4 regions of the Paenibacillus sp. T2-29 genome follow, and region 1 is predicted to be linked to each of the others. Evidence: riboswitches for the same ligand, from Rfam matches in the RefSeq annotation. Region 1 holds a riboswitch; each other region holds the start of a gene.
What was found. A riboswitch is a leader RNA that binds a small molecule or an ion and turns the genes downstream of it on or off. The one in region 1 is predicted to bind thiamine pyrophosphate.
Positions count from the first base shown of each region.

Region 2: linked by a shared signal. The riboswitch ahead of ACU1JV_RS25555 (ABC transporter substrate-binding protein) and the one ahead of tenA (thiaminase II) in region 1 are both predicted to bind thiamine pyrophosphate.
Region 3: linked by a shared signal. The riboswitch ahead of thiC (phosphomethylpyrimidine synthase ThiC) and the one ahead of tenA (thiaminase II) in region 1 are both predicted to bind thiamine pyrophosphate.
Region 4: linked by a shared signal. The riboswitch ahead of ACU1JV_RS15865 (thiamine phosphate synthase) and the one ahead of tenA (thiaminase II) in region 1 are both predicted to bind thiamine pyrophosphate.

Region 1 covers NZ_JBREVE010000006.1:258,505-266,782, forward strand. The annotation lists gene ACU1JV_RS18405 (LacI family DNA-binding transcriptional regulator) at 40-1,008, shown strand; gene ACU1JV_RS18410 (arginase family protein) at 1,195-2,106, opposite strand; gene ACU1JV_RS18415 (winged helix-turn-helix transcriptional regulator) at 2,211-2,552, shown strand; gene thiE (thiamine phosphate synthase) at 2,938-3,627, opposite strand; gene thiD (bifunctional hydroxymethylpyrimidine kinase/phosphomethylpyrimidine kinase) at 3,624-4,454, opposite strand; gene thiM (hydroxyethylthiazole kinase) at 4,451-5,296, opposite strand; gene tenA (thiaminase II) at 5,322-6,011, opposite strand; TPP riboswitch at 6,146-6,247, opposite strand; gene ACU1JV_RS18440 (NAD-dependent malic enzyme) at 6,318-8,039, opposite strand.
Region 2 covers NZ_JBREVE010000014.1:41,453-49,730, forward strand. The annotation lists gene ACU1JV_RS25545 (bifunctional 2',3'-cyclic-nucleotide 2'-phosphodiesterase/3'-nucleotidase) at 1-891, opposite strand, end outside; gene ACU1JV_RS25550 (pyridoxamine 5'-phosphate oxidase family protein) at 1,109-1,543, opposite strand; TPP riboswitch at 1,814-1,923, shown strand; gene ACU1JV_RS25555 (ABC transporter substrate-binding protein) at 2,120-3,163, shown strand; gene ACU1JV_RS25560 (hypothetical protein) at 3,199-3,336, opposite strand; gene ACU1JV_RS25565 (MTH1187 family thiamine-binding protein) at 3,679-3,972, shown strand; gene ACU1JV_RS25570 (ABC transporter permease) at 3,969-4,745, shown strand; gene ACU1JV_RS25575 (ABC transporter ATP-binding protein) at 4,791-5,744, shown strand; gene ACU1JV_RS25580 (TatD family hydrolase) at 5,737-6,582, shown strand; gene nfsA (oxygen-insensitive NADPH nitroreductase) at 6,762-7,505, opposite strand; gene ACU1JV_RS25590 (heavy metal translocating P-type ATPase) at 7,794-8,278, opposite strand, start outside.
Region 3 covers NZ_JBREVE010000012.1:135,577-143,854, reverse strand. The annotation lists gene acnA (aconitate hydratase AcnA) at 1-79, shown strand, start outside; gene ACU1JV_RS24690 (DUF1648 domain-containing protein) at 154-501, opposite strand; gene ACU1JV_RS24685 (SdpI family protein) at 641-1,348, opposite strand; gene ACU1JV_RS24680 (YitT family protein) at 1,349-2,185, opposite strand; gene ACU1JV_RS24675 (hypothetical protein) at 2,693-2,845, shown strand; gene thiC (phosphomethylpyrimidine synthase ThiC) at 3,051-4,865, opposite strand; TPP riboswitch at 5,049-5,160, opposite strand; gene ACU1JV_RS24665 (IclR family transcriptional regulator) at 5,278-6,021, opposite strand; gene ACU1JV_RS24660 (alpha/beta hydrolase) at 6,320-7,357, shown strand; gene ACU1JV_RS24655 (Fe-Mn family superoxide dismutase) at 7,609-8,278, shown strand, end outside.
Region 4 covers NZ_JBREVE010000005.1:113,997-122,274, forward strand. The annotation lists gene ACU1JV_RS15830 (hypothetical protein) at 1-1,295, shown strand, start outside; gene ACU1JV_RS15835 (hypothetical protein) at 1,345-1,824, shown strand; gene ACU1JV_RS15840 (hypothetical protein) at 1,865-2,260, shown strand; gene ACU1JV_RS15845 (hypothetical protein) at 2,262-2,816, shown strand; gene ACU1JV_RS15850 (hypothetical protein) at 2,803-3,792, shown strand; gene ACU1JV_RS15855 (cupin domain-containing protein) at 4,148-4,687, shown strand; gene ACU1JV_RS15860 (ABC-F family ATP-binding cassette domain-containing protein) at 5,124-6,677, shown strand; TPP riboswitch at 6,763-6,871, shown strand; gene ACU1JV_RS15865 (thiamine phosphate synthase) at 7,188-7,781, shown strand; gene thiO (glycine oxidase ThiO) at 7,839-8,278, shown strand, end outside.

The sequences.
Region 1 (8,278 bases):
ACACGAACATGCTAAAATAGAAAGAACGAGGTGAGAAATGTGGCAAATATTCATGAAATTGCAAAGCTGGCGGGCGTATCCTCGGCAACGGTGTCCCGTGTCATTAATAACCATCCGTACGTAAGTGAACCGACAAGGCAGCGTGTACAGGAGGTCATAGACCGACTGGATTATGTACCTAATTTGAATGCGGTTTCATTAAAAAAGGGCATGACCAAGCTCATAGGAATTATTTCAATTTCTTTTAATGATTCATTGGGTTCATTTGTGCGTGGATTTACAACCTATGCTCAGGAGCATGGTTTTAATATGGCACTATTTATTACGAATGGAGAGAAGGAGCGGGAGCTTGAAGCACTGGAAATGCTGCGGAGAAAGCAACTGGACGCCTTGGTCTGTATGATTCGCGTCAATGAATGGAGCGTGATTGAACACTATACCAAATATGGTCCAATTGTGACGTGGCAGCGTGTAAACATTGATGCAATCCCGTCTGTATTTATGGATCAGTATCAGGGGTACATGCTTGCGCTGGAGCATCTGTATGCCAGAGGCTACCGCAGCATTGTGAATGTATACGGGAATATGAGGGGACTGAATACGAAGGAGCGCATACGGGCTTATCATGATTTTTGCAAAAAATATGATTTGAACGCTGATGCCTTCCCGCATTTTTATGATTTAAATTCAATGGAAGCGGGTGAACAAATTGCTCACTGGTGGAGCGAACAGCCAAATAAGCCTGATGCCTTCGCTTGTTCTACCGATTATTTGGCTGCAGGGCTTTTGACTGAAGCACGTAGGCTCGGTGTTTCTGTACCAAGTGATGTTGCAGTGGTGGGCTTTGATAACATCGAAATTTCGCATTTGCTTGATTTAACCACCATTCATTACCCGATTGACAAACAAGCGGAAAATGCATTCATCATGATTCGAAATGCCCTTGAGGGGGTTCATGAAGAATTACATCCTTTGGAATTCAAATTAGTAGAGCGAGCGACCACCTAATATCCTGGTTATTCTTTTTCGTTGTGGTTATCGGTGTGCTATTCAGGGATTAGTAAATAAAAAAAGGGACTCCATAATAGAATAAATTCCAGAGGAGTCCTTCTTTGCACGTACTCTAATTCATCGGTCTCTCATAATTCCATTACGAAATTAACGTCAGAATAAATGCACAGTTCGTAAGTAGAATTAATTATTTAAAATAGGTATTTCCTCAAGCAGATTTTTCAAGTTAATGGAATCCCACGGCATATGTTCGGTTATACCTAACCCAACTACATCAGTTTCTTCAGATAGTTCTTTAATCAGATGAAGTAGTTGAGGTATTTGCATGGTTCCCGCAGGAGAAAGATTATAGGGAGCTTCAGGGTTGGCGAATAATAAAGAACGAAATGATTTTGGATCAAGTACATCTAAATCAAGGTGAATCGCCAGGTGCTTGATGCCGCTTTCTGTAATCCACTCTTTTATTGATTCGGTACTGATCGTTAACTCTTTGGTTCCAGCAGTTCGAATCCCTAATCTTTGAATTACTTCAGCATCTGTTTCTGTAGTGGTAACACCTAGTTTTTGAAATGTTTCTGAAAATGCTTTTGTCTCTTCTTCTGTAGGAGCCGCTAATCCAGCGATAAAGACATTTTCAGGCTTAAGAGGAACTTTCACATGTTTTGCAAACTCCTCATCTCCTTCTCCCAACAGATTCCCAAGCGGTAATGTATGTCCGTTATCATAGCCTACATATCTAACTAAATCACTGTGAGCATCAATCCAAATTAATCCTAATTCTCCGCCGTATCGTTCGTTTAAATAGGCAAATGGGGCTTGCTCGACTAAGCAGTCACCACCAAACATTACTATGCGATCTGGCTTATGAGCGTCAATGATATGTTGAGCAGCCTCTAATTGTTCAAGTAGCTGTTTTCTCCCATACATACCGTTCTCGTTGACAAGTGGAGTTCCATCATAAGCTTGAACTGGAACTTGAATAAGGGGTTGAGCATTGTCTGGGGCTAGCCAGGCCAGCAGTTCGGCGCCAAAAGAGTAGTTAGGATTGTTTCCTCCTTGCCACTGCGGCATTAACAGGCGTATTGTTTTAGTCATATTTTCTCTCCTTTACTTCAAATTACGGTTAGTATAAACTGAACGCAAATAAAAACGTAGTACGCACTAATTTGATAGGTACTACCCGAAAGGATAGTGTGAATATGAGTATGGCTGAATTTAAAGGTAAAGTTAAAAACATTCAAGATACACCTTTTGGTTATACAGTGTCAGTTATTGGTGGTAAATGGAAAATGGTTATTATTTATCTTCTGGCCGAAAACCAAGTGGTTCGCTTTAATGATATGAAAAGACAAATCGGAGCTATTACTTATAAAACATTGAGTTCACAGCTAAAAGAATTGGAAGCGGATGGTCTGGTGAATCGGAAAGAGTACCCCCAAGTTCCACCTAAAGTTGAGTACAGTCTTACAGAAAAAGCGGAAACACTATTGCCTGTTTTGGAAGGGTTATGTGAATGGGGAACCAAAAATCAATATAATTAAGTTTCGTTTTTTAATTGCTTTAGAATGTTATACGAATATTAGAAAAGACGATTGACATATATTTATAGTTAATCATGTATTCAACGAGCTCAAGTGCACTGGGGGTAGGAACGCTTAAAAATCAGTATCATTTGGGGGATGTGATATTTTGACTATGGCAATTATTTTATTTGTAGCGAATATTCTACTTATTCTTGTTTCAATCGTTGGTATTGTTCTGTTCATGGGGATATTGTACAGGGGGTACATTTTGCTAGGATTACTTATTGCTGAGAAAAAGAACACAAGAATTCAAGCTGTAAAAGATTAAATTTATGACAATACAGAGCCTCATCTCTACTTTATTAGTGTAAATGAGGCTCTTGCGTGAACTATTAAAGGCACTTTATAGTTTTGGAGACATCCCCGGATGGTTGATGCTTAGCACTACCTTTTTCTTTAGTTCCTCTGCAGCAGCTCGAATCTGTTTTGCCTGCGTCACAGCCGAAATCACCGCTACACCATCGGCACCCGCACTTACCACTTCCTCCACACGGTCTATCGTAATGCCACCGATCCCGACGATGGGCAGATCAATTCCCGCTTTGCGCATCTCATGCAAAATGGCTGGACCCTGCACCGCATGAGCATCATCCTTTGAGATGGTGGGATAGATGGGGCCGACGCCGAGGTAGTCCGCACCTTGCAGAATGGCTCGACGAGCTTCCTCAATCGTATGGGCGGAGACGCCAAGGATTCGGTTTCCGATCCGCGTACGCACAGAATCAGCCGATTCATCGTCCTGACCGATATGGACGCCGTCGGCATTGAGCTCAAGAGCCAGCTCCACATCGTCATTGACGATAAAGGGGATACCAGCGTGGTGGCACAGATCTTGTAGCTGACGCGCAAGTTTGAACATAGGCACCCCTGTTAACGCGCTACGGCCCTTTTCCCGGAACTGGATCATGGTTATGCCACCAGCAAGAGCCTCCTGCACGACCCGACTTGGTTCCGCAAGGCAATTCACGCTTCCAAGAACCAGATACATCTGTAAATGCCGGCGCATGATCTCAGGTAATATTCGGCCGCTCATTGGAGTATCTCCTGACGACGGCGGTAGGCCCAATGATTGGTTGGACCGTGTCCCTGGCCCAGATACAACGTATCCTCAATCGCCGCCTGAATGAAGGCTCTTCCATTCAAAATAGCTTCCGGTACAGACACACCTTTCCCTAATTCAGCGGTAATCGCTGCTGAGAACGTACATCCTGTTCCGTGTGTGTGGACAGTTCGCACCCGCTTGCCGCCCAGCTCGGTGAAGGCTGTTCCGTCAAAGAGCAGGTCAACAACTTGACCGCTGTTTTCGCTCTCCTCATCATGGCCACCTTTGATCACAACGAACTTGGGTCCTAGGCTGCTAATATGTCTCGCAGCTTCGCGGCGATCCTTCATCGTACGAATGCTTATCCCGGTTAAGGCTTCCGCTTCCGGGATATTTGGTGTGACGACCAAGGCCAAGGGGAGCAGGTCGTCGTTCAACGCCTGCACCGCTTCCGGTTGCAACAGCTTTGCGCCCCCTTTGGCAATCATTACAGGATCGACGACAACCTTTTCCCAGCCGAACTTTCGAATTTGCTCGGCCACAAGGCGGATGATGCCCGCGTCAAACAGCATGCCAGTCTTCAGGGCATCGACTCCAAGATCTGATCCTACAGCTTCGATTTGCTGCGCTGTTGCTTCCTGTGGCAACGGATATACACCGTGAACTCCCAAGGTATTTTGTACCGTAATGGCTGTAATAGCCGACATGCCGTATACGCCAAGCTCCTGAAAGGTTTTGAGATCGGCTTGAATTCCAGCTCCGCCGCCGCTGTCTGAACCGGCAATCGTCAGCGCTCTCGGTACATGCACGTCTCTCATCGCGCACCACCTGTTGTACTTGTTCCAGCTTCACGGATCGTGACATGCCCCTCCAGGGAACCAGTATGTAGTTTGGCAAGCTCGTCGAGAAAGGCTATCTGGAAGCTGCCTGGCCCCAGTTTTGCGGTATGTGCTGCGGCTCGGGAAGCTGCTGCACCGTAAAATGCCAAACCTGCTGTACCTGCGAGCAGCAGGTTGGGTTCAATTGCTGCAAACGCACCCAACACAGAGGTCAGCAGGCAGCCTGTTCCGGTTACCTTCGTAAGCAGCGCGTCTCCGCCACTAATCAATCGTACTTCGACCCCATCGGTGATGACGTCCTCTTTTCCAGTGATGACAACCATGGTATGGAGCGTTTGTGCAGCCCGAACTGCCAGATCGACATTACTGCTGTCAGCACTGTTGCCTGCATCTACCCCTTTAATCTCTCGGACTTCTCCGATTAGATGGGCGACTTCGGCTGCATTGCCTCGCACTAGTGAGATTTTTACTTCTTTTAGGATCCGCAGTGCTGACTCGGTTCTAAAGCTCGTCGCTCCCGCACCAACCGGATCCAGCAGAACTGGAACACCATGAGCATTCGCTGATTGTCCAGCAATGATCATGGCATCTACCAGCTCGCGGTTCAGCGTACCGATATTTAACACGACGGCGCCCGCTATTTTTGCCATATCTGCTACTTCCTCGGGTGCATAAGCCATCACCGGGGAAGCGCCCAGCGCATACAGGCCGTTGGCTGTAAAGTTGGTGACCACCACATTGGTTATATTATGAACGAGGGGGTTGCTATTTTGTACCTTTGTCAGGAGATCCGAATAACTTTGTTCCCATATACTCATCATGTTTATCCTCCCTCATCTCTACTGATTATTCCAAGACCGTAGCGCGCATCTGGACGGGCCATTGTTCCTGCTTATAAGCCATATCCCAGAACATATATTCCAGCTGGCAGCTTAGCATAAAATGCTCAATCATCCGCTCTTGCTCAGCAGCCGTGGCGACATTCGCCCAAGCATCCACACGCTCGCGATATTTGGATGTTACATCTTCAATCTGGTTTCCATAGAAACAAATCCACTCATAGAATGGATGAGACTCGTCCGGTCTTACCTCATCCATTAGCCTGCGTCCAATCTCAAGATATGTCCATGGACATGGCAGCAGCACGGCCATGATTTCTCCAAGACTACCTTCATGTGCGACTGTCAGCATATGGCGGATATAATGATGAGCGGACGGAGCGAGTGGATATCCCTGCATCTCTTCATAGGTGACACCTGCGATAGCACAAAAGTTTTGATGCGGATGAACCTCGCTGTTGAGAATAAAAGAGATCTGTTCGTTAAATACAGCCATATCCTCCCGGCTTGTGCTTTTGGAGATCGCGATGCCGTAAATCCGCATGTAGGCGTTCAAATATTCAAAGTCTTGTTTTACATAGTGAATCAGCTGCTCCTTTGTTAAATTTCCTTCAGCAATACCTCTCACAAAGGGATGCTCATAAATGGCTTGAAAAATGCCATCCGCCTGCCGACGAAGTTCTTGCGAAAAACTCATTTCCCCACCTCCAATAAAAATGGAGAACAAGAAGTCCCGTAAGATACAATTCTCGGAACAACGCCAAAAAGCCGCCCCGAAAACTGGAGCGGCTTCAACATAGGTTCAATGCGCAGAAAACGCTTGAAACCTTATATACGAAGGCTCCACTTTCCTACGCTAGTACGAACTAGATCAGGTTCAAAGGGTCCAAGTTCATTCTTGTCTCAGCCATAATGGCTCCCCTAGTGGACTTTCCTATTCTTTTGACTAATACTGTACATTCGTTCCTAGGTTATGTCAAACTGCTTTGATTCCAGTCAAGGATTAATGAGGGTGCTGGATTACACTTTCCACGGCTTTGACCCTTACATATTCCGGTTTCCACATCGCATCCCGAATGGCTTGTTCAATATCTGAAATGTGTGCCTGAGCTACCTGATCCTGAATTGCAGCCTTCGCTACCGCAACCGCAACCGCGAACGAAACATCACGTAATTTTTGGATATGGGGCAGCAGTGCACCGCCAAGTTCATTCGAATCTACGGCGTTGGCAACGGAATCAGCTGCTGCGGTAAACATGGAAGGGGTGATTCTTTTGGCCTTGACCACAATTGCGCCCAGACCTAGCCCCGGGAAGACAAAGGCATTATTCGCCTGTCCAATTTCAAACTTCGTACCGTTATAGGTGACGGGCTCAAAGGGACTTCCGGTAGCAATCAATGCTTTGCCATCAGTCCATCGTATCAAATCTTCGGGTACCGCTTCAGCAAGGTTGGTAGGATTAGACATGGGCATAATGATCGGTCGTTCCACATGCTTTGCCATTTCCTTGATAATCTCTTCAGAAAAGGCACCCGCTACACCGGAAGTTCCAATCAAGATTGTGGGTTTTACCTGACGGATGACCTCCAGCAACGGTATTTTATCATCTTCCGATCGGGCCCATGAGCTGATTTCTTCCTTTTTACGCACATATGGTTTCTGATAATCCAGTACATCTTCCATATCGTCTGTTAACAGTCCGCGATAATCAAAGGCCCAAAATGCCTTGAATGAATCTTCTTCAGGAAGCCCGTCCTCGATCATTGCACCCCGTATTTGGTCGGCGTTACCGATTCCTGCTGCCCCTGGACCAAAGACAAGTATTTTTTGTTCACGTAGCGGAGTTTTAGTGACACCTACCGCCGAAACAATCGCAGCTAATGTCACTGCTCCTGTGCCCTGGATATCATCATTGAAGGTGAGAATGTTTTGACCGTACTTCCCTATAATGTGTCGTGCGTTCACGCTACCCACATCCTCCCAATGCAAAAGCGCCTTCGGGAATTGTGTTAACGTTTTGCTGATAAAGGTATCAATAAATTGATTATAGGCTTCCCCGCGAACTCGTTTATGGCGGTTTCCGATGTACAGGGGATCATTCAGCAGCTTCTCGTTATTCGTGCCGACATCCAGTACAATGGGCAGCACCCGCCCGGGGTGAATGCCTGCCGCAGCTGTATATACAGCGAGTTTGCCAATAGCAATGTTAATTCCCCCGACACCCCAGTCACCAATCCCCAAAATACTTTCCGAATCCGTCACGACGATCAGGTCAACATCCTCACTACTCAAACCGGTATTATAAAACGCCTGTCCAATACCGTTCGGATTATCTATCGATAAATATACGCCCCCAGGGCGGTTGTATTCATGGCTGTATTCTTGAATGGCGGTTCCTACAGTCGGTGTGTAGACTACGGGCAGCATTTCACTCAAATGGTCGGTTAGCAGTCGATAGTAGAGTACGATATTTCGATTGTGAAGGTCGTTAAGTGAGGCATTTTTACGCAGCATGGTGGGTTGTGCCAAGAATTGCTGATATGCCCGAACGCTCTGTTTCTCCAATGAAAGGACAGTGGGAGGAAGAATTCCTTCCAGGCCCAGTTCTTTGCGTTCTTCTTCTGTAAATGCCACTCCTTTGTTCAAAAGAGGGTTTGCTAGCACGTCCTTTCCTCGTAAGGGAGTAGATAATGACCCATCACGATTGACATGGAATGCTTCCATAAAAAGACCTTCTTTCCCTGTATTTTGATAATTATTCATGATGAAAGATGACATGTTATCCATAGTATGGACATGCAAATTGGTTTTATTCTTCTATTTATTTATGACAAAAAGACCATATATATATCTTCTTATTAATCTTATAGAACTAATTTCAGTTTCGGATTCATCTTGTAATTCGCACGTTTATAGTCCTAATGAATCAGGTCCAAATACTCTGTCTTTATCAAATATGAAAA
Region 2 (8,278 bases), on a different contig from region 1:
ATCTACGCCCTTCATATCTTTAAAATCAGGGCCAGGGAAAGATTTATGAGCATGCCCAAACAGAATCGCGTTAATTCCGTCCACCTGGCTCAAATACTTAACGGCATTCTCCATCATTGGCGTTTGCGGCACATCCTCATAGCCTGTATGTGCAAGCACGACAATAATGTCAGCACCTTCTGTTTTCATTTGTGGAACAAACTTTTTGGCTGTTTCCACGATATCCTTTGTAACGACCTTATCCTTCAAATTAGCTTCATCCCACTGCATAATTTGAGGTGTTACTAGACCGATGACACCCACTCTGAGTGTATGCTCTTCGCCCTTCTCATCCGTTACTGTTTTGTCAAGAATCTGATAAGGGGTAAAATAATTTTTAGTAGCTTGACCCTCATTATCAACATAGACGTTCGCATTTACGTAAGGAAAATCAGCACCCTTGAGCGATTTATCCAAAAAGTCGAGGCCAAAGTTAAATTCGTGGTTGCCCACAGTAGCCGCATCATAGCCCATCAAGTTCATCATCTTGTAAACCGGATGGACACCGCCTTCTTTCTCGAAGACTCTGTTTTTAGCCATATAATCGCCTAAAGGATTGCCCTGCAGCAAATCACCGTTATCGAACAGCATGCTGTTTCTTGTTTCACTACGAGCCTGTTGGATCAAGCCTGCTGTACTAATCAAGCCATATTCGTTGGTTTCTTTGTCCGAATAGTAATCATAATTCATCAGTGCCCCATGAATATCCGTTGTCTCCATGATCCGCAAATTCACCGTAGCGCTATCGCGAGAGTCGCTAGCTGCCCAGGATGGAGCGGCTGAAAACACCAGTAGGCTACAAGCTACAACTGCTGCTGTAAACCCTTTAAACCAATTTTTACGAAATAACAAAATATACCCCTCCTTATTAAGGTGTATGCCTCATATACATACTTTTGCACATATATGTAAGCTTTGAACCCACCATTCCTATTTTAATCCAACGCCAGACAAAAGAGTAGTCATTTGCTTAAAATATTTATGAAAAAATAATTATTTTTCGCATAAAAAAAGCCAGTAAATCTCCTGAAAAGGTTGGAAATTTACTGGCTTGTCTGTTATATTGTTTCTATTTCGTCCACACCTGGCGCTCCGTTTGTTGACCAACGTACTCAATACGAGTCGGATTGACGTCTAAAATGACATAATCGGGATCATCAGGTCCGGAAAACCACTTTTTCAGAGAATCATTCCACACTTGTTTGCGTAACCCCTCATCAGCTGTAACCTGGGCGGTAGCCTCCACTTCCAAGACTTCCTTCGTACCACCCACTTCATAACCCAGCAGCAGATAAGCATTCGGATTGTCCTTTAGCTCTTCCACTTTATGTGTTTTGCGATCCGTCGCCAGATGAATGTTCATTCCATCGTTAAAAAGGGCCATATAGCGCACTTTCGGTTTTCCGCCCTCTACCGTACCTAACGAGCAAAATTTGTTGTTATCCAAAGCCTTCACAATGGCTTGTTCTAGCTGACTGCGATCCAATGTATCCGTTTTACCCACAGTACAACAACTCCTTTTTACGAATTAGAATTCTATAGAGTCTATGCCACTTGGCACCAGCTCTCCTAAACATACAGTGTAGCTGTTCTGAAAATAACATGACCAGAACAAATCTGAATGATTCATGTTCATTTTCAGATCAAAGCTCACAGTAAAAGTGTACCCTGTCGTTCGGCAAATGAACCGTGAGCGCTTCCTTAAGGCTGGACAGACCCGCCTTCAAGGCATATAATCGTCGTAGTAAACCCGAATAAACGAACCCATTAAACCATACAATGCCAGGGGTGCTGGAATCGGCCGGCTGAGAGTGTGTCCCAAGACACTGACCCTTACAACCTGATCTGGGTAATGCCAGCGTAGGAATGCTTAAGCAAGATGTGCCTTTTATTAAAACAGGACATCCCTTACTTTGGTATATACAAGCGCAAGCGTCCCGGAATCCCGGGACGCTTTTTTTGTTGAAGATGAAGTTGTTGGAAAGATTGCATTCCGGCAGATGTTATTTTTGTGAAAATGGGGAACATAAGCTGTCTGATTGGACGGACAACGGGTAATTAAAAAGGAGAGAACACAACGATGAAGCGCATGAAAATGTTAAGCCTGGGTCTAATCAGTCTTTGGCTCATGGCTCTGACTCTGACCGCTTGCGGCGGCAATCCCCCTACATCTCAAAAGGAGGCTCCTGCTGCCGACACTTCAACGTCTACCTCGGCAAAGGGGCTCAAAGATGTTAAAGTCGTGCTCGACTGGACACCCAATACGAATCACACAGGACTCTATGTCGCCAAGGACAAAGGATTTTACGAAAAAGCAGGCTTGAATGTCCAAATTGTTCAACCAGGCTCAGGCGGAGCCGACCAAATGGTTGCTTCGAATGCTGCACCTTTTGGTATCAGCTATCAAGAAGGCGTCACTCAGGCTCGCATCCAAGGCGTGCCGCTCGTATCCATCGCTGCGGTGATTCAGCATAACACCTCTGGCTTCGCAGCCCCGGTAGACCGCGGAATTAAAAGCCCGAAAGATTTCGAGGGTAAAAGCTACGGCGGCTGGGGTTCTCCTGTAGAAGAAGCGGTCATGAAATCCATCATGGATTCAGACCAAGGTGATGTGAGCAAAGTGAAGATCGTCAATATGGGTAATGCAGACTATTTTACAGCCGTGAAGCGGGATATTGACTTTGCCTGGATTTTCTACGCATGGACCGGGATTGAGGCCAAGCTTCGAGGTGAGCCATTGGATATGCTATATGTAAAAGATTATTCCAAAAACCTCGATTACTATACACCTGTAATTGTGAGCAATGAACAGACGATAAAAAATGATCCTGAGCTGGTTAAGGCGTTCATGGACGCTACCGCGCAAGGCTATGAATACACTATCGCCCATCCAGAAGAAGCGGCAGATATCTTAAGTAAAGCTGTGCCGGAGCTGGACAAAAAACTGGTACTCGCTAGTCAAAAATGGCTAAGTCCGCGTTATCAGGACGATGCCCCGCAATGGGGCGTACAAAAAGCGGAGATATGGAAAAACTACTCGGACTGGATGTATGAACGCAAGCTGCTCAGCAAACCTTTGGAAGTCGATAAAGCCTTTACAAACGACTTCTTGCCCAAGCGTTGATCTTGTAAATAGAGCTTGAAGTAGCCTTTGTGCCACTACGCGGACGGATGATGCTTTCCATCGCCACCGCCCCCGGATTTCCGGATTAAAGCATCAGCAGGGTAAAAATCCGGGGACAAAAGCGACCGCTTCGCTTGTACAGCACCATTCCGTCCGCTTCGCTCTCGCTCCACTTGGTTTATTCTTTAGTCTCATAGTATCTAAGCGCAAAAGCAGGTGCGCTTGTGTGTAAAAATGCCACACAACCCTGCTTTAAAAATAAGGTGCTTATAAGGCGGTTGGCAGCGTAGCGATTCATTTGAATCTGGAGAAGCGAGGTGTTCGCCTGAAAGCTTTCTTTAGGAAAGCTAGCTTCGGAAGCATATGCTCAGGGGGATTCTTACCTTTTAAATTTAATTCAAAGAATCCCGCGGCAACAGCGATCGTAAGATCAAATGAACCGTGAAGCGATCTCCCCGCCTTAATCCAATTTATTTTCCTAATAACTTAAACAAAAAAGGACAGGTGAAATTCGCATGGCTAACACATTGCTCAGTATTCAAGTCATCCCTAAAACTCCTAATAACGAAGACTCTTATCCATATGTAGACAAGGCGATTGAGGTCATCCAGCGTTCCGGCGTCAAGCATCAAGTGAATCCATTGGATACCACAATGGAGGGCGAATTGGACGAATTGCTGAAAGTCGTCAAAGACATGCATGAGGCTTTGACGGAAGCTGGAAGTCCCAGCGTCATTTCACAGATCAAAATCGCACATAACCCACAGGGCATCAGCATGAACAAGCTGACCGAGAAGTATCGCCCATGAATCCGAAAGGCAAGAACGCATCCTGGTGGAAAAGCGTATGGCCGCCCCTTGTGGCGGTCCTCTTCTTTTTAGCGGCTTGGCAGGGAGCGGTTAACTATTTACATATTGAATCCTGGCTCCTGCCAGCTCCATCCCTAATCGTACAAGAGGGCATGGCGCAATCGGCGTTGCTTGGCACCCATACATGGGCTACGGTTCGCCTGACGCTTGCGGGATTTGCTATAGGGACAGCAACTGGACTGCTGATCGCCATCGTTCTTCATACGATTCCTTTTCTCAAATCTGCTCTATACCCGCTCTTGATCCTTAGCCAAAACATTCCGATTATCGCCCTCGGTCCGTTGCTCATGGTATGGTTCGGTTTTGGCGTGCTGCCCAAGCTTATGGTCATTACATTAGTATGCTTTTTTCCCGTGGCTGTAGCGGCCATGGACGGGCTGACACGGACAGACCGTATGATGATGAATTACATGCGAATGTCAGGTGCAAGCCGCAGGGCTATTTTTCTAAAGCTAGAGCTACCACACTCCCTGCCACAAGTCTTCTCTGGCGTTAAAATCGCTGCTACCTATAGTGTGATGGGCGCGATCATTGCCGAATGGATTGGGGCCAGTGAAGGAATTGGATATTATATGTTGCTGCAAAAGTCTGCCTATCGTACGGATCTCATTTTTGCCGCTATCGGTATTATTGTTGCACTCAGCTTACTAATGTTTGTCGTTATTTTACTACTAGAGAAATGGTTGGTTCGCTGGAAACCCGATCAAGAATAGCTTCCACATATTGCATTAAAGCATCAATGAAAGGACGTGGCACATATGAGTCTGCATCCGACTGACTTGACATCACCATCCGTCGCTGATGAACAGCAACAAGCCGGAGAACTGCAGGTAATGACGCCTGCCCCTCCTGCTTTGGAATTGGACGGGATCAGCCTCACCTTCCGGGAAAAGCGAAGCTCACTGCCTGTACTGCAGGATGTATCCCTTACCGTTAAGCCGGGCGAATTTGTTTCCCTCATCGGTCCGTCAGGCAGTGGCAAAAGCACACTGTTTCACATTATCGGAGGGCTGCTCAAGCCGCAGCAGGGACGTATCCGTATGCATGGACGGGACATGACTGGTGAACGCGGGCATATCAGCTATATGCCGCAGCAGCCCGCCCTTTTCCCGTGGCGCACCACGCTGGACAACATACTGCTCGGGCAGGAAAATGCACCACGAAAGGATGCAGCAGCGGGCTCCCGATACAGCAGCGAACGTGAACGTCGAAAAGAAGCCTTGCAATGGCTCGAACAGGTTGGACTGGGCAAGTTCGCGAAGGCGTATCCGCATACGTTATCTGGTGGCATGCAGCAGCGCGCGGCCTTTCTTCGCGCCCTGCTCAGCCCACAGGAATTAATGTTGCTGGATGAGCCGTTCAGCGCTCTCGATGCGCTGACACGTGCAGACATGCAGCAATGGTTATTGCGGATGTGGGAGAAGAACCGCCGCTCTGTGCTGTTCATTACCCACAGCATTGAAGAAGCGCTGCTGCTCTCCGACCGCATTTATGTGCTGTCGGCGCGACCTGCTTCAGTGATGCATGTCGTAGATGTTCCTTTTCCCCGCCCGCGTAGGGAAGAAATCACCCTGGATCCACGCTTTATGGAATGGAAACGGACCATGACTGGCTGGATGCGCGAGGAAAAGCACAAACTGGACGGCGATATGGACACCGCTGAAAGTACTCGTAAAAACACCCTGAACGATGGGACAAATTCTTATGAATGATTGGAACGTGCACTCTCCATTGAGATCGAACGCGGCAGCAACTGTTCCCTTAATCGACGCGCACATTCATGTAGACAGCTACCCGCCTGAACAACAGGAGCTATTGCTCGCTTCGCTTGCCGACAACCATGTAGAAGCCATCATAGCTGTGTCCATGCATCTCGCCTCCAGTCAAGCCAACTTGGGCCTGGCTGAGCGTTGGCCCAGGCTAGTACGTCCCGCCTTCGGCTTTCATCCAGAACAGGCTCTGCCATCACATACCGAGCTTGACCTGTTATTTGACTGGATGGACGAACATGTACAGCAGATGGTCGCGGTGGGTGAAGTCGGCTTGCCCTATTACAATCGGCTGGAAGCTTCACGCAGTGGAGAGCCCTTTGAGCTCGCTCCTTACATAGCACTGCTGGAGCGTTTTATCCAGTTTGCAAGCAAACATAGCAAACCCATTGTGTTGCACGCTGTTTATGAAGATGCAGACATTGCCTGCGACCTTTTGGAACGTCATGACGTCACACAGGCGCATTTTCACTGGTTTAAGGGCTCTGCCGCCACGACCAAACGTATGGCCCGGAACGGCTATTATGTCTCCTTCACACCGGATCTCCTGTACGAAGAAGAAATCCGCAGTTTGGCAAGACAGTATCCGTCTGATCAGGTCATGGCAGAGACAGACGGCCCATGGCCGTTCGAGGGTCCTTTTACCGGACAGCAGACGCATCCACGGATGACTACCGAGGTCATTCGCGCATATAGCAAGCTGACCCATCAAGATGAAGCTGCTGTCCGTCAATTATTTTATGATAATACAAGACGCTTCTACTCACTGTCTGATTCGTAAAGGCATATCTGCTATTTACTAAAAAAGATTACAACCACAACTTATAGTCAAAGCAAAGAACCTCCTTATGTACGCGAAACTTCAACATGCGTAATTAAGGAGGTTCTTATAGCTTTAAATAACACATATTTCTCAAATGCCACTTGTAAATTGCAGCATTCTTTATCGTTGCTCCATTTTTATTGCTTCAAGAAACCCTTCTGTTCCAAAAATGGCTTCAACTGCAAGCGCGCTGGTTCGGTCAGTCTCGTGGCCATTTGCTCAGACCAAGGTGTAGAGCGTTGACCGCCCGTACGTTCCTTCAAATATTCGGCTGATGTGTGGTCGTATACCTCTACAGCTTTCATCGTTTGGTTTTTGTCATAACCGTTCATATGCAACACACCGGACAGTGGAAGACGTGGACGCAAGCCCGTTTCCTGATCCGGTACACCAATGCACATACCGAACACTGGATATACCAGCTCTGGCAAGCCTAATAACTCGGATACCTCTGCTATTTTAGTACGAATGCCCCCGATGTAAACGATGCCCAAGCCGAGTGATTCAGCCGCCACCGCTGCATTTTGTGCAGCTAACGCAGCATCAATGGTTGCAACCGTATAATTTTCGACGGACCCTTCATAGGAAGGCTGGCCTGGCTGATGATGAATCGTCACCTGCTTCAAACGATACAGGTCTGCGCACCATACCAGAAATGTCGGGCACTGCTCGACGTAAGCCTGCCCTCCTGCCAACTCGGCCAGTTTTGTTTTTAAAGAAGGCTCGGTAACGGCAATAATGGTATATGCCTGCACATTGCTGGACGAGGATGCCATTTGGCCAGCTGCCACAATAGCTGCGAGCTGCTCGTCGGTAATGGGGTCTGACTTGAATTTTCGCACAGACCGATGGTTCATCAACAAGGAAATCGTATCATTCATGACTGCTTCACTCCTAATCCATAATATAAGCTCTTTATCTGCTTCAAGCTGTGAGTACACGAAAAGGTTCTTGCATGCTTGCATGGCACTCTTACAAATATTATGAAACTTTCGCGAATGATAAGCAACCTGACGCGATGAAGAATGACTGCATGAATTAAATAAATAAAAAAACACAAAAAAAAGCAAGTACGCACAAAGCCAAAATTGTGCGTACTTGCTCTAATTACAAAAATGATATCGCTGCAAATATCCAACAGCATGCATCTGCCGAATACATCAATACGTTTACAGCTTCACCCGCTGGAGACGCAGCGCATTCAGTACAACCGAAACAGAGCTGAATGCCATGGCCGCTCCCGCCAACCATGGAGCCAGAAAGCCCAAAGCAGCAATCGGAATGCCGATCACGTTATAACCGAGCGCCCAAAACAGATTTTGCCGTATGTTTGTCATGGTCCGGCGACTCATTTCGATCGCGTCCGGAATGCTATTCAGGTTACCACGCATGAGAGTAATATCGGCAGCCTCCATGGCCACATCTGTACCTGTGCCCATTGCCATCCCTATATGGGCTGTAGCCAGCGCTGGCGCATCGTTAATACCGTCCCCGACCATGGCTACGATCTTGCCCTGGTCCTGAAGTCGCTTCACTTCCTCGGCCTTTCCTTCAGGCAGCACTTCCGCCAGCACCCGTTCAATTCCCGCCTCGGCGGCAACGGCCTTTGCCGTCCTTTCATTGTCACCTGTAATCATAATGACTTCAATGTTCA
Region 3 (8,278 bases), on a different contig from region 1:
GGACAGTACCGTCGACATCGACTACTACCACAACGGTGGTATTTTGCAAACCGTACTGCGTCAAATGATTCAAGCGTAATGATCGATTGAATCATGAAAATCCCCTCCCAAATGCGGTGTAAACTGCAATTGAGAGGGGATTTCTTACATTCTTCAAGCCTCTAAAAGGAAACGTATGCCAAGGATTGAGAACACAAGGGTTATAAGAAGCGTGAAGAGACCAGGCAGGCTTTCCATGATTGTAGAACTTTCTTCGCTCTTGAACTGACGTCTGAGAAAAGGCTGGAGAAAAAGCATAATCATAAAAGCTATGAAGCTAAGTGCACACAACAACCATACCTCAGGGGATGACTTGTCAACAAAATGGTCAGCCACATCATTGATATTATAGTGGATTGCTACATTTCTGGGCATTGTCGGATACATGAAAAGGTAGATGACGAAAGGCACAATAGAAAGAAGAAAGGAAAATAAATTTAAAATATTTAATCTACTTCGCATGAAAATCCTCCTTATTAGAGCTAAACGATTTATATGATACACAGATCAGCAGTCTATATTTTTACTTCCCTGGCTTAGTAAGAGAGAAATAATAAAACTAATCATCGTGGGCAAAAAAGAGGCGAGTACCATATACACATTAACTTCTTAATCCTATGGAAATCCCTATTAAGCCAAAGGCTATCCAAATATAAGCAGAGATGCGATGTGTCTTCTTCCATGCCTTTTCATTCGAAAGCAGCCAAGGAAACTTTAATCCGATTAGACGATTGGGTGTTATTGTAGCAAAAGATATTCCTATTGCTAAATGCAAAATAGCCGATAAAAATAAAGCTAATTTTAATGTGCTGAATAGAAATCCACCCGAATATTTGAACATGAGTGCAAGGAAAATCAAATCAAGTACAATAAACACACTTGCACAAATCTTACGATAAGAAGCGAGCATACGTTCAGAAAAGGTGTCTCTATGCTTTAAATACCTTGGATTCAGTACTACGATAGCCAGTGTTAAAACCATAGTAACTAATGGAAAATACAACAATGCTATACGATCCTTAGCGGAATGAAACGAGGAGGAAAACAAAGAAAAATTTATAACATGCAGCACAATAAAGAAAATAGACACATGCATCCACGGCTTCTTGAATTCTTCTTTTACATCATAGTTGCTTTTACTCTCCATCCCGCTTACACCCTCCATATAACAGAAATTGAGTGACTCCACTTTATTATGCATATTTCCCAACACTAAAAATGAAATAAACATCACAACAACAAAAAAAGCCGACCCACTCAGGACCGGCTTCCAACCATGTTCTCTTATTCTCTTACCTTCGCTTGCCAATTACTTCGAGATATCCAAGAAGCCCTCTCCGAATACGTCCCGTACGTCATGAATGGTGATAAACGCTGCTGTATCGATGGCTTTTACAATCTTTTTAAGCGCGGACACCTCTTGTTTACTAATGACGATATATAGGACTTCTTTCGGATTTTTAGTGTAATATCCGTGGCCTGACAGGACGGTAACTCCACGGTCCATTTGCGTGATGACCATCTCGGCAATTTTGTCTTGGTGCTCCGAAATGATCATGACCGCTTTTTTCGGGTTCAGTCCTTCAATCATGAAGTCCATCACCTTCGTACCAACGTACAAAATAACGATAGTCAGCATCAATTTTTCCGGACCAATAATAAAATAGGAAGAGAATGCAACAATCAGATCAAAAAACAACAAGGCATAGCTGATATTCCAATCCAGATATTTGTTGGCGATCCGGGCTAATATGACGGTTCCCGCCGTTGTACCACCGACCCGTACAATTAAGCCAATTCCAACCCCTACCAAAACTCCGGCAAATACAGCATTAATCGTCGGCTCATGCGAATCAATCCGCCAGTTGACCGTTAAATGCAAAAACAATGAGTTAAATGCGACCGCAATTATAGTGTACAAGGTCGTTCTCTTGTCCAAAAATTTATATCCCACAATCAGCAGCAAGCCATTAATCACCAGATTGACGATCGAGGGAGACCACTGAAACAGGTAGTACAAGATGATCGTGACCCCTGTAACGCCCCCCTCGCCAAACTCATTCGGGATCACATACAGATTAACAGCCAGCGCGAAAAAAAACGCACCCAGAATAATAAATACGATATCTGCAATACTTTTTTTCATATATGCTCTAATCCTCTCTCTAACATTTCAACGGATGAATTGCCAGATGGATTGGCTGACTCTTCTTGCCAAAATACGCTGACAACCAGTTCATGGTATCTACTACCTAACATAAAGTCAATACAACTTTGACACTTTAATTCGCCACCAGACTGCCTTAGTCCAAGCTTAGAATTCCGCAAAATTCCGCTAATACAAGGTTATTCGACAAAAAAACACAATCCCGACTACTAAACTAAGAAAACGGGCCTCTAGCCCTTGTTTAGGCCCTAGGCACATTTTCCCCTAAAATGACCATCCTCCTAATACACATTTTGGACACATACGACCATCTTCCTGTTTTATGGCAAAAGCGTTTTACTTTGGATAAATGCGGGTATAATGATTGAAACCTTACCAAGCAACCTACACGGCATTACGACATCAAGTACATATAAATAGTCCTATACAGTTGTCCTAAGCAACTCAATCTGAATTTGACAATATGGAATTGGAGGAATGACCCACATGAATACAATGAACTTAACTGTCCACACCCTGATGCCCTTTCACCACCAATACCAACGTGCCAACGCGGTGAGTATGCAGAAGAAAGAAGATAGCTCGGAGAAGAAGCTCAGCTTTCAGGACATTTTGAATGAAAAAATGGGTAAAAAATAAAGCTCCGTTAATCCGGTGCATATCTCGCTTTACATAAGCTGAAAAGCCGTAGTTTTCTACATCGACTGTAGAGAACCACGGCTTTTTGCTATCTCACGCGTTTCTAAACCTAAACTCATACATTCATGGAAATAAACCTCTGACGAGCTTAACTGTACTATTTGTTGAGGCTTCCCAGTTGATTGACTTTTGTATCGCTACCGATTTATCGCTCCCCATCCCGATACTGCTCTGCCTTCTCACGCATCCCGGCGGCGACGGCTTCCTCGGTATTCAGTCCCTTATCTGCCGCATAGGCACGAATGTCCTGTGTGATACGCATACTGCAAAACTTAGGACCGCACATCGAGCAAAAGTGTGCTTCTTTGGCCCCCTCTGCCGGTAGCGTTTCATCATGGTAGGACAAGGCCCGCTCAGGGTCAAGCGAAAGATTGAACTGATCGCGCCAGCGGAATTCAAAACGCGCCTTGGACAAAGCATCGTCCCGCTGCTGTGCACGTGGATGACCCTTCGCCAGATCAGCAGCATGTGCAGCAATTTTGTAGGTAATAACTCCCTCGCGGACATCATCCTTGTTCGGCAGACCCAAGTGCTCCTTCGGCGTAACATAGCACAGCATGGACGTCCCGAACCAACCGATCATGGCCGCCCCGATAGCTGAGGTAATATGATCATATCCTGGTGCGATATCCGTCGTCAGCGGCCCTAAAGTATAAAAGGGAGCCTCCTTACAAATTTCCATTTGTAAATCCACATTCTCCTTGATTTTGTGCATAGGGACATGTCCCGGCCCTTCAATCATGACCTGGACATCATGCTTCCATGCGATTTGCGTTAGCTCGCCCAACGTCTCCAGCTCTGCAAATTGTGCTTCATCATTCGCATCATAGATACTACCCGGACGCAGACCATCCCCGAGAGAAAAGGCCACATCGTAGGTTTTCATAATTTCACAGATTTCTTCAAAATGCGTATATAAAAAGTTCTCCTGATGGTGCGCAAGGCACCAGGCTGCCATAATCGACCCGCCCCGGGATACAATTCCCGTCATTCTATTCGCCGTCATCGGTATATATCGCAGCAATACACCCGCATGAATTGTAAAATAGTCCACTCCTTGCTCCGCCTGCTCAATCAGTGTATCTCGATACAACTCCCACGTCAGCTTTTCTGCTTCGCCGTTCACCTTTTCCAGTGCCTGATATAGCGGCACCGTCCCAATCGGTACGGGTGAATTCCTAATAATCCATTCGCGTGTCGTATGGATATTACGACCTGTGGACAGGTCCATGACGGTGTCTGAGCCCCAGCGTACAGCCCAGGTCATCTTCTCCACTTCCTCCTCGATGGAGGACGTAACCGCGGAATTTCCAATGTTTGCATTGATCTTCACGTGAAAATGGCGCCCTATGACCATGGGCTCGCTTTCCGGGTGATTGATATTTGAAGGTAAAATGGCTCGTCCAGCCGCCAACTCCTGCCGCACAAACTCGGGCTCCACTCCTTCACGGATCGCCGCAAATTCCATTTCAGGCGTAATGATCCCTTGCCGCGCATAATGCATTTGCGTCACAGTGCGCCCTTGCGAAGCCCGAAGCGGACGGTTAGTCACGCCGGGAAATTCCACTGTTTCCCGTTTGGAGCCGGGTTTCAGTCCATTATCCTCCGGCTTGACGGCGCGGCCCGCGTAAGCCTCCACATCCCCCCGTTCCAGTGCCCAAGCTCGCCGTAATGGTGGCAAGCCCTGACGAATATCCACCTGATAGGCTTCATCTGTCATCGGACCGCTGGTATCGTACACACGCAGTGGCTCATGATACTCTATCCCCTGCGGCGTATGTGTGGGATGCAGCGCGATTTCACGCTCTGGCACGGCAATGTCCGGCCGAGAACCTTGAATATACACCTTGCGGCTCCCCGGGAAAGAATTAACCCTACTGGATTGCTCCGCACTTGTCTTCTCTACTGCTGTTGATTTCATTCCTGTTTCTTTTGTTCCTTCGGTTTCTGTCGGTTTCATGATCCATTCCTCCCGTATCGTTGAAATGACACACCGATCCGGAACCATTCCGAGGGTGGCGCTGATCTATGCAAAAAAGCCGGTTCCCTAGGGAACCGGCTAATCAAACGAGGCAGCTATCCAGATAGCACGCACATGGAATAAAACCCTATGCGTCACCGCAGACAGCAGCTGCGTATACATTTCAATGGCCGATTACTTCCCTACGCTGGTATGATCCAGATCAGGTGCAAAGGGTCCGGAATCTTGCCCGATTCCATCTCAGCCCGCATTACAGGCTCCCCCAGTAACTGTGATACTTTCTATTCACATGAATTGGCGGCTATAACAGACAACCCGCCATCTCTATCAGACTACTTTAAATTTATAGCTTTGGCAACCCTTGTATGATTTCCTTTTGTATTGATTACTGTTACGGGAGCATAAGCCCCATTTCCTTAGCTGCTTCGATCAAAACCGGAGCAAAATCATGCAGCGTCTCAGGTGCAAGTCGACTGACCGGGCCGGATACAGATAAAGCCGCCGCGACCTGTCCCTTTCGGTTCACAATAGGCGCGGCCACAGCCGCAGCTCCTGGCTCACGTTCTTCATAGCTAGTCGCATACCCCTTCTCACGAATGTCCTGCAGCTGGGCTTTATATACCTCAGGATCTACCGAGGGAGGCCATTCTTCACTGCTTAGCAGTACCTCCAGCTCCTGTGGCGGCATAAAGGCCGCCAGCACCTTGCTGGAGGCTCCCACAGCCAGCGGCATACGCGCTCCCACGGGAGCAACCCTGCGGATCGCCTGATTGCTCTGCACGGCTTGTATGCGAATACGCATGCTTCCATCCCGCAGGTACAAGCTGACCGTCTCCCCTAAGCGATCACGCAGTCCTTCCATTGCAGGCTGTAACAACACCGCCGGCTCATCGCTTTGGGACAGATGCGTCGACAGCTCCCATATGCGAAAACCAAGCCGATATTTTTCCGTTTCGGCATTCCGAACGACAAATCCCCGATCCTCTAGCGTAGTCAAAAGACGATGAACGGTGCTTTTATGTAGACCAATTTGGGAGGCAATCTCCGTTAGACCAAGATCAGATTCTGCGGTAAAACACAGCAGTATATCAAGTGCACGCTCTACAGCGCGGACGGTTAATTTACGGTCTTCCATCATGAACCGCTCCTCTTGTATCCATATTCGTTTCACACTATGAAACATGGTTACATAAATTATATAGAATAGTCGCGGCTACTGTAAACCGATGTTTTTGTGACAACCATATTACAGAACAAGAACAAACATCGACAATTCTTTGCATCATTTTTACTTTTCCGGTTCAGACGTTGACTTTGGATAATACCCATCATACGATAATAGGTATCTATACGGACATACCCTACTATTTTCAAGTGGAATTATACCTAAATTTTATGATTCGAAGATCAATTCTATATAAGGAGGCTCTTACATGATTTCGACATCCCAGCGCAACGCTCAGCTACAGACCGCTGTTCAGGAGCCGTCCACCCCACTCTTTAATCCCCGTATGCTGCGGTTCAAGCACGTTGTGATTGCTCTGCTGCTGTCGGTCGTATTTTTTCTGTTGTTTTGTTTTATTGCCTTGCATGCTTACATCGCCTGGGTGCTTACGAATCCCACCGTCGCGCCATTATACTCTAATCCGATGCAGGCCAAAGGTATGCCTTATGAGGAAGTCAGCTTCCCAGCCAAGGATGGTAGCCGCATGGTACAAGGCTGGTATATCCCGGCAGATCAATCGCGGAAAACCATTATTTTCAGTCATGGCTATGGAGCCAACCGTGAAGAAAGCTGGATTCCCATGTATGATCTGGCGCATTATGCCCATAGCTTGAACTTTAATGTGGTCATGTTCGATTACGGATTTGCGTCACAAAACAGCAAGGCCGTCGCAACCGGAGGCAAGGCAGAATCCCAACAGCTTCTTGGGGCCATCCAGCTTGCAAAACAACGCGGCTCGTCGGAAATTATTGTATGGGGCTTCTCTATGGGAGCAGGAACCGCTCTTCAGGCGGGTTTGCAAACCAAAGATGTGGACGCGATGATTTTGGACAGCACCTTCCTACTGGAACCGGATACGCTGTACCATAACATTCACAATCAAATTAATTTGCCGAGACATCCATCTTTGGAAATACTGGAGTTGCTGTTTCCAGTCTTGAACGGCACCAGTTTGCATCAGATTCCATATCAGGAGGTAAAAAAGGAGGACTATCCGTTTCCAATCATGTTTGTGCATGGTACACAGGATGAAAAGGCCCCTTACCCCATTGCGGAAAAGCTCGCTGCCAATCAGACCAACCCGCTTTCCAGTGTATGGATTGTCAAAAACGGGATACATGAGCTTATTTTCAGAGAGCACCCTCGTGAATATTTGCGGCGGGTATCGACGTTTTTAAGCAATGTGCAGGAGCTGGAGGACAAGAAAACCACGGCTGCTGCCCATAAACAAACGACTACGCAGTAAAGAATTATTTTCGAAATAAGCATTCATCGCCTTGAAGAAGCCTGCCTATGGACACTTAACCCGTGCCGTAGACAGGCTTCTTTTTTTATTTTCCACGATTAATTATTGTTCTGCACAACAGGTATAACCTGATGAAGGAAGTTCATAGACATATTCCCGATGAGACGGCGAATATACTGGGTACATATGCATCCAGGACAGATCTGCTAGATCTGCCGGATAGCCATAGTGGGATACGGGAGGTAAAAACGATGCTGAGTACTTATGGGTCTTTCCTGCCCTTACGTGTGCTGGAGGAAATCCGTCATTGGAAGCAGCAGGAAAGTTGGCATGTGGAAGTGATTAAATCCGCTACTGAAGGGCTAGAACCTGCTTATGTGCGGCTGCTGGATGATTGGCGAACCGTATTTGAACAAACGGAACGGGCCGCCATAGAGTTGCTTGAAGAGCAACGGAGCGCGCTTGATCCGGCAGAACAGGCATGGCAACATCAGGAGAAAAAAGCGTCGTCTGCCCCCCAAGCTCATACACACCAGCTGGATAAACCATCAGCACTTTCAAGGGGATCAGACGCATCAGCAACTGGAGAGAAAGCGTTGTCCGATTCAGGCTTGAATTCACAGCCTGCCTCTCAAGAATTAAATCGTCGACTGGACGATTTGCTGCAAACTGCGAACCGTCAATCACAAGAATATGTACGGCAGCTAGGTTTGCTGACCGAGCACAGTCATGCATTGCGTCAACAGCCAAAATCCGCCGGAGTTGTAATACACGCAGCACATGAAAGTCAATATTTCCTGATTTCGACAACTCCCTTTCAAGAGCCCGGCTCCATCGCACGAGCCGCTGGGTTGTATCATGTAGCGGCAGAGGGTGAGGATTACCCGGAGCAAGCGTTTCGAGAGAGGCATGCCAGCATGA
Region 4 (8,278 bases), on a different contig from region 1:
GGAGAAATAAACTGGACTACCTACTAAAAAGTTTAAACGTGATCGCACTGGCTCCCGTTTTCTTTACTACCCCAATCGAGAGATGGGCGAGATCCAGCTTTCCATCCATGGATGAGTTTTATCAGGGGAAATTGGGTTATATCACAAAATTGACCGTTTACATTGTTATCATCCTATCCTACTTTCTGTTACAGAAACTGCAACAGTCGGACGAGACAGGATATCGTGCGGGTAAAGGGCGGAGGGTGTGGGAGCAGAAGTTATATCGTCTGCCCATCATTCGTAATATGGTGGATTCTTTAATTCCCCGGCAGCATATGACATCTTATTCCCAGATAACCCGACTATTAAAGGAAAGTGGTGCGGAGGTAAAGCTTGAGTGGCTCTACATACGTAGAATTGCTCTTTTTATCTTAGGATTAGTGCTTAGTATCAGCACCATATTTATTTTACATGAAGCTGAAAAAACGCATATCCTTCACGCACCAGTACAATCGGGTCAAATGTTTGGACGTTTAAGTCCGATAGAGGAAAAGGAAGCTTTGAAGCAGAGTGAGATTGACCGCAAAATCATGCAAACGTTGTACATGAAAGCGGATAGCACATACGAGCGAGCGTACGCTGCTTTAGAACACTATGCTAATGGCACAGCTACTCCAGAGCAGCTATCCAGAAATACTCAACGAATTCTCCAAAAGCTGAAAGATTGGAATGAAGAATATATCAAATGGTGGGAAGTACTGATTAGTATAGTTGCTGGGTATGTAGCCTACCAAATGCCCATGCTTTTATTATATTTGCAACGGAAAATGCGTTATTTGGACATGAAGCATGAGGTGTATCAGTTTCAAACGGTTATTTCCATTTTACGGGTTATGGAACGAATGTCTGTCGAGGAAATATTGGAGTGGCTGAACAGATTTTCAGTTATCTTCAAAAGACCTCTGCAAAAATGTCTGCTTCATTATGAACATGGACCAGAGGCAGCTCTCGATTTGTTGAAAGAAGAAGCACCTTTGCCGGAATTTCAACGTCTGGTGGACAAGCTTTATTTATCTTTGGGGAAAATTACCATTAGAGAGGCGTTTGATGATTTGGAATCCCAGATGACCTACTATTTTGAACAAAGAAAACAGGAGTATGAAAAAATAATAGACAGCAAGGCAATCTGGGGGAGGATGATTGGTTTTGCCCCGATGTATGGTCTTATCTTTTTATATTTGGTGATTCCGCTGATCGGTATGAGCTTTGTTCAAATGGATAGCTATTATGAGCAAATACAAAAAATTCAGTAAGTAAATTCAATGATGATTAACCAATATTACAAGTTGAGGAGAGAAAGAAATGAACAATGCATCAACAGCATTAAAGGTAGCTGCTGGGATATTTTTGACCATCGCACTAATTACAATTGTAGTCATACTGTTTATCTCAGCTCAGGAAGCTACTAAAACAGCACAAAACAATTTCGCCGATATCCAGACCGAATTGTCTCAAGCCTCCTTTACAGTATACGACGGCACAACAATTAGCGGCTCCCAGGTAACCAATGCGCTGCGGAAGTTTCAGGGAAAGGACCAGTTTGGTATTCAGATTAAAACCGGCAAAAATATGGCAGGACAGTGGTATGGAAATGCTCTGAACATTAGTCCAGACAGCGAGCAGTATGGTGCTGTGAATGGCGGCAGTGATAAGACGGGAAAAATTGCGAATACACTTAATGAAAAGGAGAATGAATACGTAAATCCAAGTGGTAAATTCAAGGCTGAAATCGTTAAAGACAAATCAAACGTGGTACGTGGGTTGTTGTTTACCCAGTCTTAAGAAGTACAGCAAAGATAATAGTCATAAGGGAGATGTGAGCATGTCTGATCACGCTTCAAGTATGCTGTGGCTTGGTGTGTCAGTTATTCTATTTATAACCGCATGTGCAGCAGCAGCAAACTTGTCCAGTCAATTGGGTAGTGCACTGGAATTAAGGTCGCAGCGGGAGGAGCAATCAGAGGGGCGGATATCCAGAACTATAGAGGTGGAGACGCCGCAACGGATTAAGGGGACTCAAGTTATCCAGACCATTCGGATGAACTTGCAGGAGGGGATTTCGGTTCAAGTTGACGGTTTAGAGTACGATGTATACTCTGAACCGTTTGAGCCTGATGTATCTACCTTGGATGCTTCCTCTATATATGCCATATACCCACAGCGTAATGGGAACGGAGACATAACATCTGTACGTTTTGAGAAATTGGGGGAGGACTGAAGTGGTTCAAATAATATCCAAGCTGTTGGGGGCGCTGCTCGCTGTATTGCTTTTGTACATCGTACCCGCAGCTCAAGCTGCTGAACGGCAGGATGATATATCCGGGTTAAATACATATCATTCGACTGTACATTTTGTTGATATGGTAAGAACCAAAGGTTACATTACACCGACGATGTATAACGATTTTATGCGTGATCTGGAGCTGACAGGCAATACGTACGAAGTTGATTTGGAGCATATGCACAAAAAATATGTACCGAACTATGCAGATGCGGCGAAGCCAGACAGTTTTCTTGGTAATTATGAAGCTGTATACGATGGCTACTATAACCCGCAAATCTTACCTGTACTGTTTCCTGATAATTCGCAGCCCAAGTCGGAACAGACACGTCGGTATACCTTGATGGCCGGAGATTATTTTACAGTACGATTACATAATACGAATCGAACTCCTGCGGATTTATACAAATCCTGGATTTTGGGTGGAATAGATAACGATAAGCCGGCAGTTTCAGCTTCTTACGGGGGCATGGTTTTGAATGAAGATTACTGATTTTGCAGTTATATTTGTCCTACTCTTTTTGCCCTTTGGTGTGGTTAGTGATTTACGAGTGCAGAATCAGCGTGAAGTACAGCAGCTAGAAATCAAATATACGTCTGCTCTCCGTACCGCAGTTCAGGATGCAGGTGTTGTGCTCTCACAGAATGAACATCAGGAACGCGAGGCCGGATATGGATCAGATAAGTTTTTTCGTGTAGATAAAGAAGAAGCACTGGTGACGTTCCTGCACACTTTCTTCCTTAATATGGGCATTGATGGGGATACAGCAGCACAACGTGCGTTATTGGATTACATACCAGTCATTGTGATTCTGGACTATGATGGTTATTATACGTTCGCTTCAGCAACCTATAAAGATGCGTATGGACAAGCGGTCATAGGCCACAAGTGGAGCGAAAAAAAGCCTTATGCCTATGTTGATGCAGCAGGCAATAGTGTGGGATTCACCCTGGACAATTATCTGCACGCATATGATGCGCGGAATCAGAGATGGGTGGAGGGTTTTCAAAAGGAGCTTGAGGGTCAGACCCCCATTTCGTTCCTGAACAATTCATTAACCTTTGAGCAAATGCGCCGTTCTACCATCGTTCGCACCGTTCAGGAAGATCTGGCTCGAATGATTAACGTCCATAACGAAAAAGCAGCACGGAATGGCATTTCCTATACGTTCACTCTTCCACTCATTCCACAAGAGGAATGGTATAACACGATAGATGATGTGGGTATGATTGCGTTTATCCAAGGCATTCCAGTTGGAGACAGGTATTACAATAACTACGGGTTTGGTGGTGGAAGAGTCGTCCGAAAGCGATCTATTATTGGAGGCATAGAACCGGGTACTAAAATGAAATATTTTTATAGAGATTCATATCCAGCCCCTTTTCAAGCGGTTGAGCGTTTTACGGATGAAAAATCTGCGGCAGCTGCTGGGTATTTCGAATACAAATATCATAACAGCTTAAAATAATCACTCTCCGGGGTGGGTTTCGTATTATTAGGTCAACTAAAAGGTTGGCCTGCAGTGACAGCCTAGTCTTTCGATTTTATGGTCACTGCTATTTTAAAGAGTGAGTCAAATAAATGGAATTTGATACTCGACTTATCGGGGGGAGTTCCAACGAAGCTGACACCACTCGCAAAGTATATGCGGTTATATGTAATTTTAAGTGCTAATATCTGTTGAAGTAAAAGACGAAACCGCTTGTGAATATTTTTGTCTTGGCATCATTTAGGCTCTTGCCTAATGTTGAAGGTTTTTTAGTCCTTTATATAGGCAACCGCATATGATAAGTAAACACTGAATCAAATAAAGGAGAATGAGTATGTACCCTAAATCATGCCATCACTTCCCATGGCATATTCCTATGTATAACAGCTGTAATTACAACTATCGGAGTTATAATCCTCAATACTACAATTGGTACAACAACGACAGTAATCTCAATGAAAAGATAATATTAAGAGATTATGGACAAAGTCCATTTGTAGTGAATATTGACCAGGCTGCAAATCAAAACAAAAATTATCGTACTGCTATATGGACAGGGAAACATTTTCAAGTGACTCTGATGAGTATTAATGTTGGCGATGATATCGGTTTAGAAGCTCATCCAACAACTGATCAATTCATACGTATTGAAGAAGGTCAGGCACTTGTTCAAATGGGGGATAGGAAAGACAAATTAGATTATCAAGTGATGGCCTATGATGACTATGCAATTATGATACCTGCTGGAAAATGGCACAATGTAATTAATACAGGAAATACGCCCCTTAAGATATACGTTATCTATGCACCGCCTGAGCATCCATTTGGTACAGTTCATGAAACAAAAGAAATTGCCATGTCTGCTGAAAGATAGCCAATTATAAATTAATTTTATTTCATCCCGGTCAAGAACCCAGACCGGGATGATTACATTTTCTCATTTTATTATTCCTCCGATACTCATGAGAACTGTCTACATAGAGTTCCTTTTTATTAATTGTTATTAGAACTTATCAATTATTTAGGCATTCATTGCTAGGGAATTGTAAGCTTCTGTATACTAGAAGCTTAGATTACCAAAGCAGCAAGTAACTCCTTACGTACATACCGAAGAGGAGCTTAAGTGCTACTACGATTAACTGTTTTTCTTTTTTTAGGCCAATCCATCTGAAAACCTTAAAATTCGCTGTTTTCAATATTCCGATAAGGGTGCCGGATGTGCTACAATAAAGCTTTGAAAGAAACGATAGCTATATGAAATAAGAACACTCGGCAATGCCGATGAGACAATAAGGAGCCAAAAACAGCTTATGAGTTTATTGACTGTAGAAAATGTATCCCACAACTTTGGGGACCGTGCGTTATTTAAAAATGTTTCCTTTCGATTACTTGCGGGGGAACGTGTAGGATTGGTAGGAGCAAACGGTGTTGGTAAATCGACACTCATGAACATTCTGACTGGAAAATTGCTTAAAGATGAAGGCAAAGTGGAATGGACTCCACGTGTACGTTATGGCTATCTGGATCAGCACACCAAGCTAACGCCAGGTAAAACAGTACGTGATGTATTAAAAGACGCGTTTCTTCCTTTGTTGGAACTGGAAAAGGAAATGATGCAGATTACGGATAAAATGGGAGAGGCTTCTCCCGAAGAGTTGGAAGTACTGCTGGAACAGATGGGAGAAATTCAAGAGCAACTGGATATGGGGGATTTTTACCTCATTGATGTGAAGGTTGAAGAAATGGCGAATGGATTAGGTCTCTCTGCCATCGGACTGGATCGGGATGTAGCAGCCCTTAGTGGTGGGCAACGGACAAAGGTGCTGCTTGCGAAGTTGCTGTTGGAAAAGCCAAATGTATTGCTGCTGGATGAGCCTACCAACTATTTGGATGTGGAGCATATTGAGTGGCTTACGCGATATTTGAAGGATTATCCTTATGCTTTTATCCTAATTTCACATGATACTGAATTTATGAACCAAGTCGTTAATGTAATCTACCATCTTGAATTTGCTAAGATGACCCGTTATTCAGCTAACTATGAAAAGTTTCTTGAGATGGCGGATCTGAACAAAGCCCAGCATATTGATGCATATGAGAAGCAGCAGGAATATATTAAGAAACAGGAAGATTTTATTCAGCGCAATAAAGCGCGCGCATCTACATCAGGTCGTGCAAAAAGCCGTGAAAAGCAGCTTGATCGGATCGAACGTATTGATAAGCCAGAAGAAGCCGCAAAGCCAACCTTTCAGTTCAAAGAAGCCCGTGCAAGCGGGAAAACAGTTTTTGAGGGTATTGACTTTGAAATTGGCTATACTCATGCCCTTTTGCCTAAAATGTCCATGACGATCGAACGTGGTGAAAAGATCGCAATTGTTGGCTGCAATGGTGTTGGTAAGTCTACGTTACTCAAAACCATTCTGGGGAAAATACCTCCGATCAGCGGAAAAACCTATCAAGGAGATTTTTTGCAGCCCGCTTATTTTGAGCAGGAAGTAAAGGCAGAGAAAATTACACCGATTGACGATGTATGGAATGAATTTCCACATTTGAATCAGCATGAAGTACGAGCGCATTTGGCGCGTTGTGGTTTGAAGAATGAGCATATCACCCGGCCTTTGTCTGCGCTTAGTGGTGGAGAACAGGCTAAAGTCCGCCTTTGTAAACTGTTAATGCGTGAGAGCAACTGGGTACTGTTTGATGAGCCTACCAACCACTTGGATGTCAAAGCAAAGGATGAACTCAAACGCGCTTTGAAGGAATACAAAGGGACCGTATTGCTTGTATCCCACGAACCGGACTTTTACGAGGATTGGGTAACCAAAACGTGGAATGTAGAAGAGTGGTCTAGTAAAGTTAACTAAAATCCAGTTCTGACAGATTTCACACAAGTTGGGGTTTGCAGAATTAGGAAAATATGCTAAGCTATCTTTAGCTGATACAATAAAATAGTCACACTAGGGGAGCCGCCCATGCGGCTGAGACGAAATAAATGGATTTCGGACCCTTTGTACCTGATCTGGGTTATGCCAGCGTAGGGAAGTGAGTACTGTACAAACAAGGTAGTAGCTCTTTACTTTTGTTTGCGCAGGGAACGATATACGTTTACGGATATAATAGTCCGTTTGATTTTGAACGTTTGTCAAGCCACTTCCTTTGGGAAGTGGCTTTTTGCGTTTCGTTCATCCTCATTTGTTCGAGCTTCCGTAGACGGATTTACATATGATCTCCTTTCATTATTGCTGGTACATGTGGCTGGCTCCGTATGATATTACCCAATAGGGAGCTGCAACAATATAGTTCAGCTTATACGATTATTTTATATTTTTTAGTCCAAGTGAGGTGAAAATGAGATCGAATTACACGTAATTACGATGGAAAGTGTCTCCTGTGTGGATGTACCCAAAGTGGCTGCCGCTATTTGTCCTTATATTCATTATGTACACGCGCGTTCGAAACAGAAGGGTGCCTCTGCTTTGCTTTCTTTGACTCGTAGCATGATCAAGCAGGAAGTTCCTTTGCGGCAAATTGTAGTAAATGACCGCGTGGACGTAGCTTTACTTACCTCGGCAGGAGCTGTCCAGCTTCCAGCTAATGGGTTATCTGTGGTGGATGCGAAAAGTCTACTTTCAGAGGGTACACGCTGTGGAGTGTCTGTACATTCCTTGGAGGAGGTGCAGACCGCCGAGCAGGCTGGAGCAGACTATGTACTATTTGGTCATGTATATGAGACCCATTGTAAAGCCGGTCTTGTACCGCGGGGTATAGCACAGCTTGAACGCATTTGCAGATTGTCGGACATTCCGGTGATAGCGCTGGGAGGCATACAACCCCATCATGTTCCAGAGCTTTATCATGCTGGAGCAAGCGGAATTGCGGTGATGTCTGGTATATGGGAAGCAAAGTCACCCGTTGCAGCAGCGATGGAATATAGGCGAATGGTAGATCTTGTAGTTCACAACCTGTAGCAAGAAAACGAGATGAAGGGAAAGCAGAATGCTTACTGGAGAGGAGACGCGGAACATATGTTAAAGACACATACAGAGAAAAAAGCGATAGGACAAGCTGAATGCTTGGTCATAGGCGGAGGTGTGATCGGCAGTTCCATTGCTTATCATGTGGCTAAGGAGGGACGCATTACGATCATGCTGGAACGATGGATCCCTGGTGAGGGAGCATCAGGAGCAGCGGTGGGAATGCTGGCAGCGGAAAGTGAAGAGTTTGCAGACCTTGAGCTGGCACGATTTGCCCGTACAAGTCGAGATGCATTCCCTGACCTTGTCTGTGATTTGGAACGTTTATCGGGTATTTCAGTGGACTTTCGTACAGGAGGATTTGTGACCCCATTTCGTTCGGAAGCAGAGGGCCAAAAACGCTGGAATGCTGCGAATATGCGAGAGGATGATCGTCCCATTTGGTGGGATGCCAAGGAGTTGGCCCGACGGATTCCGGGCTTGGCAGATCA